One region of the Hominimerdicola alba 7 genome, then DNA from elsewhere that is predicted to be linked to it. Evidence: riboswitches for the same ligand, from Rfam matches in the RefSeq annotation. Region 1 holds a riboswitch; each other region holds the start of a gene.
What was found. Region 1 has a riboswitch for cyclic di-GMP ahead of RUMAL_RS20635 (hypothetical protein). Riboswitches for the same ligand answer to the same signal wherever they lie in the genome.
Positions count from the first base shown of each region.

Region 2: linked by a shared signal. The riboswitch ahead of RUMAL_RS21030 (leucine-rich repeat domain-containing protein) and the one ahead of RUMAL_RS20635 (hypothetical protein) in region 1 are both predicted to bind cyclic di-GMP.
Region 3: linked by a shared signal. The riboswitch ahead of RUMAL_RS17690 (hypothetical protein) and the one ahead of RUMAL_RS20635 (hypothetical protein) in region 1 are both predicted to bind cyclic di-GMP.

Region 1 covers NC_014833.1:1,556,245-1,558,519, forward strand. Annotated here, with positions in the region: gene RUMAL_RS06880 (IS256 family transposase) at 1-708, shown strand, start outside; cyclic di-GMP riboswitch class I at 1,157-1,238, shown strand; gene RUMAL_RS20635 (hypothetical protein) at 1,449-2,153, shown strand; gene RUMAL_RS06890 (hypothetical protein) at 2,211-2,275, shown strand, end outside.
Region 2 covers NC_014824.1:268,646-270,920, reverse strand. Annotated here, with positions in the region: gene RUMAL_RS22625 (hypothetical protein) at 1-347, shown strand, start outside; gene RUMAL_RS21030 (leucine-rich repeat domain-containing protein) at 337-999, opposite strand; cyclic di-GMP riboswitch class I at 1,073-1,154, opposite strand; gene RUMAL_RS17920 (hypothetical protein) at 1,430-1,651, opposite strand; gene RUMAL_RS17915 (hypothetical protein) at 1,632-2,051, opposite strand; gene RUMAL_RS17910 (hypothetical protein) at 2,175-2,275, opposite strand, start outside.
Region 3 covers NC_014824.1:211,581-213,855, forward strand. Annotated here, with positions in the region: gene RUMAL_RS17690 (hypothetical protein) at 1-1,176, opposite strand, end outside; cyclic di-GMP riboswitch class I at 1,250-1,332, opposite strand; gene RUMAL_RS21020 (3'-5' exoribonuclease YhaM family protein) at 1,478-2,275, opposite strand, start outside.

The sequences.
Region 1 (2,275 bases):
GATGCTATCCACTACCACGTTCGCAGCGAGGGACAGATCATCAAAAAGGCTGTCTACATAGCGATAGGCGTTAATATGGACGGCAGGAAGGACGTTCTCGGTATGTGGGTAGGCGAAAATGAAAGTGCCAAATTCTGGGCAGGCGTTCTGAATAGTCTGCGTAACAGAGGCGTTGATGATATTCTTATCGCCTGCACTGATAACCTGACAGGTTTTTCTCAGGCGATAGAGGCTGTATTTCCGAAAACTGATATCCAGAACTGTATCATTCATCAGCTCAGGAATTCAAGCAAATATGTCTCCTACAAGGATATCAAGGCGCTTATGACCGACCTGAAAAAGGTCTATACTGCCGCCACTGAAGAAGCTGCTCTGGACGCTCTGGACGAATTTGCCGCTGTCTGGGACAGCAAATATCCCAAGATCTCAAAGTCATGGTACGAAAACTGGCCTAATCTCAGCACATATTTCAAGTTCCCGCAGGAGCTTCGGAAGCTGATCTATACCACCAATGCAATCGAAGGATTCAACCGTCAGCTTAGGAAAGTGACCAAAACAAAATCCGTATTTCCTACAGATGACAGCCTTTTCAAGATGCTGTATCTGGCTATGAAGGACATCACGAAAAAGTGGACTGGGCGTCGTCAGGACTGGAGCAGTATCTATGCTCAGCTTGTGATCTATTACGGAGACAGAATACCCGAATAATACTTTTATCTTGACAATCATATAATCATGTGCTAATATGCTGATAAGACCGACTGCTTTCACAATCGGTCTCATCATACACTTTTCTATTGCACTATTTTGCGTTTACACAGAATTTGGGATTGACTCGAAATCCTAGGGCATTCTGACATTTCGATAACGATGAAGTTCTATTATCATGTTATAGAGGAACAGAAAAAGACTGCTATGACAAAGCTTGATGAGATTTATTAAAGTGTGTTGTCTTTAGACATAGTTTGATTTTCCCCTTCTCGATTTATTCTAGTGGGGAATTTTATTTGTATTCTTTATAAAAAGCTTAAAACCTTTTATTGTTTTGTTAATTCTATACCTTATCTTTTGTGAAAATGGTAGAAATTATTCGTCTGATTTTCTAATATAGTTAATAATATTGACAATGAATCAATAAAAAGGTATAATATAATTAATAGTAAAAAAGCAAAACTACTGAAAAGCAGTGACGCAAAGCCAAGGGTCTAAGCCGAAAGGTATGACAGCCGGTTGCCATGCAGTTGTGCATGAAAAATGGTTGACAGTTAAGCAATGCGTTGTCGCATTGCTTTTTTGTTTATGTAAAAAAGGAGGTCGGTCTTATTATGTTGAAGAAAAGGTTTTTTTCATTTGTTTTGACTTCTGCTTTTACTTCTATATACAGCGTCTTCTAAGAAATCAAAGACAGAATAAAAAGACAAGTAAATACAAAGGACGGAGGAATGACTATGAAAAACATCGCAAGATTTATCGCTTTTACAGCAGCTGTTTACCTGACATTTACTGCCTGCGGAACAACAGAAGGTAATCAGACCAAGGAAAAACCGACTAGTGCCGAAACATCGGCTGTTATTACAGAAGCAGCTGAAACTTCTGAAAAGGAAGAAATCGAGACTGAAGCCCCAAAAGAAACGACGTCTGCCAAAATATCCGAAACAGAACCGACACAGGACAGAGTTCACCTTGACTACGGTGATGAGGAAGCATTTGAAGCTGCTCTTAATTCGGGCGATGATCTTAACGGAAAAACTGTAAGTATTATAGCTCAGGAACTTCATCCGGAATCAATATACGGTTACAATATCTGGGCTGGTATTCATCTTAATTTTGTTTCACCGGATGACCCGAATGTTCAAGTCGGTGATGTTCTGACAGTCAGGATAACAAACGCTGAACTTGTCGATCAATCGTGGATAATCAGGTACGATATGGTTGAAAATGCAGTTGAGGACGAATATACAATCACAGCGGAAAATCTTCCCGAAACTAATGAAGAACCCGAAGAAGACACGCCTAATGCTTATGAGAGCAATAAGTATTACGAAATAATCGATGCAGCAAGCTGGATAAATTCTATCGTGAACACGGTGATAGTTCACAAGATACAGGCAAAACAGGATGTTTCGATCTCAGCTTCTCTGATCGCATATTAGGAAGACGGAAGCGTTGTCGGCAAAGGCAGTGATGATATCACGCTGACAAAGGGGCAGGTGAACTATTTTGAATATCACTTTAGCGGAGATATTTCCGGCACGAAGCTTCGTGCTAATGCTAC
Region 2 (2,275 bases), on a different replicon from region 1:
GTGAGGACAGCAAGCCCGACACCGAAACGGAGAGTATCAAGACAGAGATCATTCACATTGACGGTGAGATCCAGAAGCTCATGGAAAAGCTCGCTGATGCGGACAGCGTACTTTTTGACTACATTCAGAAGCGTGTGAGCGCCCTGCACGAACAGAAATCGAAGCTTGATAAAAAATTGCAGACTATGTGCCGTAAGCGTAAAGCAATCGACACAAAGCCTTTGGAAGAACCTATGAAGCAGTGGGATAAACTGACGGTTCAGGAAAAGCACGATATAGCGGCAGCGATGATTGATGTCGTGCTTATATCCGATGAAACAGGTATTGAGGTGAAATTCAGCATTTGAAAAAATGCTGAATTTCGGTATTTTTTAGTGTTGATAAGGTGATGTGTTGGGCGTCTTTGTAGCAATAAATTTTGAAATTGGGGAGTTTCTCATATTCATCAAACCTTAATAACATTTTATATCCTAAAGCATAATCTCCAATATTTGTAACGCTATATGGTATAGTAATACTTGTCAGGCTTTTGCAGCCGCCAAAAGCACATTGCCCTATGCTAGTTATGCTATTGGGTAACGTTATGCTCTCCAGATTATCACAACCCCAAAAAGTATAGCCTTCTATTTTCTCTACACTTTCTGGAATAGTTATGCTTGTCAGGTATTCGCAATTATCAAAAGCATTTTCCCCTATACTCTTTACGCCATCGGGTATCGTTATGCTTTTAATTCCGGTATACCTAAAAGAATTTTCCCCTAAGCTAGTAACTTTTTTACCATCTATTTTATCAGGTATTATTATTTCTGCATCATAACCACTATATCCTGTGATACAAATCGTATCGCGATTAATCACTTCATATTCATAACCCTCATTAGTTTCCCAACTGTATACTGAAATCAATGAACTAAAATCCAATTTAGCCTTTGGAAATACTCCTCCAGTACCCAAAATCATAGTTATAGCAGCTGATAAGGCTAATACTTTCTTTTTCATAAAATCATCCTTTCTCAATCTGTTAAAACAAAAAGACAATGCGCCAAAACGCATTGCCTATAACCTACCTATCTATAGCAACCGGCTGTCATACCATACGGTTTAGACCCTTGGCTTTGCGTCACTGCTTTTCAGCAATTTTGCTTTTATATTTTCAGCTAATTGTAATACTGAATTATTATAACTAGCCTTATTATAATTATACAATGAAATCATGATATGTCAAGCAAACGAACATAAATAACCGTTTTTTAACAAAAAACTCTATTTTTACCATAAACAATGATTTGTTTTTAGGCAAATATAATACACTGAAATCTTTTTGTAGTTTATAAGTGATTTTGTGTCACGCGTGACACAAATTTCAAACAACTCCCCTCCCCCACAAAAAAAGAGCTGCACATCAACAGCCCTTTCCTATTAAGCTCCTTTAAAGCTTCCGTCCACACATCGGACAGTAATTGATCAAAAACACTCCTCTGGAAGGTATTCCATTCATACCGCAAAAAGCATTCTCAGGACAAGGCATACTTTCTACCTTTATCGTTCTGGCTTCACCTGTACTTCCGGCATCAACAAATACTTTCATTTCTGTAGTTTCTCCTATAAGGACTTCCCCACCGCTGCAGTAATCACATTTTTGGTTTTTCATTCATTTCTCCCTCTTTCTTATCGTCTTCTAGATAAACAGCCCATGTCCTTCTCATCATCGGGCAATTTTTCCTATAACTTTTCGCTTCAAATTTATCTGTAAGTTCTTTTGCAAAAAGTGCAGCACTTCTTTTATCAGAAAAAACAAAATTGTTATTAAGATTGGTCAGTTTGAAAAAATCAATGTTGTTCTGCAAGGCAGGCTTTGTTATTTTCGTTTTGAAATCAGTGTATCCGCCTTTTCTGAAATACTCTATCTGCGCTTCGTAAATGCAAAATTCCTGTTTGGGAATAGGATCGCCAGGAAGATAATACAGATGTTCACGAACTACATATACTGTACTTCCTGCTTCAATACCGTATTTTTTGCTTATATAATTGCTGCTTGAAAATTTTTCCATTAGTAATACCTCCGTTTTTACGTTTTTGAACTCCGAATTATCAGTAAATACACCTATAATCATTATATCTGATTTTTCGATATAATAACAAAAACTCCCCCGAACCATCGGGAGAGTATAAGATCAATTAACCTTAACGGGATCAATTCTAAAATATTTGTTCGATACATTATTAAGATATTCAAGAACTTCTTCTGCTTCTTTTATCCTTTCAAATACAGTTG
Region 3 (2,275 bases), on a different replicon from region 1:
TGTATCAGAAAACCATTTTCCGAATAGTTGATCGATCTCTGCGCTTTTTGCCACAGAAGCACTATCTATTTCCGCTACAAATTCAGAATAAAATTTATCAAGCATCGTATTAAATTCTGTAGCCATTGCAATTGCTTCATCCATATTAGTAGTCTTTGTCTTTTTCTTTCTCCACTCGGAAATTTTGAAGAAAAATGATTTCATTGAAGATACATATTCCGTAGGTATGATCAGATTATCACGCTGATTGAAAAGATCATCAGCGTTTTTTAGAGTATTTATATCGTTTTCAAGTGAATCGATCTTCCTATGTATACCTGAATTTACTATCTTACTCTTTTCATTCTCCTCATCTACATCCGCCTGTAACTTACTGATAGTACCTTTTAAAATCCCAAGAACTTTTGTAATGTATTCAGTAAGCGGATATACTTCAAAATAATCGCTTATGACCGCATCATTAACATCATTTATGATATTTGGGGTATGTATCCCAAGATCAGAGATTATCCTTTCGATCTGAGGTCTGTTTAATTCAGCACTAATGCAGAAAAAGAGTTGTCTGCTGCTTATATCATCACGGCATATTATTGATCTTAGGTCTCTTTTGTTGCGATTTAGATCGTGAGAATCTATAAACATTACTATTGGTGTATTCGTAAGATCTGTGGTTGTCAGTTCATTAACATTATCTATATTTTCAATATCTATTTTCTCGTCACAAAGTGAAATAGAGGATATTTTGTTTCCATTTATCGTTATAAATGAATATGGACTATCGAGTACCTCTTTATTATCATCTTTAAAAGCCTTATAATCAAATCTACGATTGGGATGCGCATCCAACCATGAAAAAACATCATAAATACGTTTGTTTTTTATAACTGGTTCTTCTAGCTCGTTTTTATAAAAGAATGCGACTTCGTTATCTGTTACCCCTGCTTTTCTAAATGAAGATTTTATTAGTTCGTAATCCGACTCTGTACCTGAAAAATAAAAATCAAATCCATAACCGTTCATCTCATCACGAAATACCTGAGGGAGTAATTCGACCCATTCCTGAAGTTTTTTATCACGATATTTTTCTATAATACTATTTATTTTAGGTGGCTGATCATTGAATTTCACTACTGTTTCCATTAAGTATGGATTATAGCTTAATTCTGTTTTTACCATAGTTGATCACTCCTTTAATAAAAATAAAAGGCAACGCCAAAAGCATTGCCTTAATCAGCTATAAACCAAAAATCTATGCAACCGGCTGTCATACTCTTCGAGCTTAGACCCTTAGCTTTGCGTCACTGCCTTTCAGCAATTTTGCCTTTGTGATATAATATATTTTTATTATATACCATGTACTTGTAATTGTCAATGAATCTGTACGTATCCTGCTTATTTAAAGATATATTTGGTATTACACACAAATTATCCATTTATAATATTGCACTTTGATGAAAGGCCATTTTACATTCTTGTTTTAGTAATTGGGCTTATATAGACGATTGTCTAGTCCAAACGGCTTCTTTTCTGTGATTTCTCCCGGATCTAACTTCTCATAATGCTCTTCACACATATACATCTTCGCATCGATGTTGTCGATGTAGTGCAAAACAAATGCTTCTGGAATAGCCGGACAGGATACTGTCCCCCACTCCTGCGTACCGTGGTGCGAAAGTATCATGTGGATCAAAAGCTGAACTTTTTCTTTGTTGTAGTTTCCGTCCGACGCAAAGCCTTTGATAAGCGAAGCTCCCATATATAAGTGACCTAACAGCACTCCGCTTGCCGTAAACTCAGCATCACCGCTGATCGAGGTCTTATATTCCCATACTTTGCCTATATCGTGCAGGGCTGTACCACAGAGAAGCAGCTCACGGTCAAGGTTCGTATATACTCCACAGAGTGCATCGGCAGCCTTGACCATACGATAAGAGTGGTACAGCAGACCACCCCTGAGATTGTGATGCATAGATACAGCGGCCGAGGAAGTCATAAAACTATCTTTATACTTTGTCAGTATCTTCAACGTAAGATCGGACAACGGCGTATATTTGCCATCATAGTCGTTTGAAGAGCTTTCGATCAGACTGCATATTTCGGTATACATCAGGTCTAAGTCCACGGGTGGGAGCTTAGTGAAGTCATTGACCGTAAGTGTGCTGTCTGCTGTCGGTCTGATCTGCACTATTTTGAAGCTCTTTGATCCCTGATACTCAGAAACAGATATCTCTGCATCAGCTATCGTGTCCTGCCTGATACCGAGAGACGCAAGACT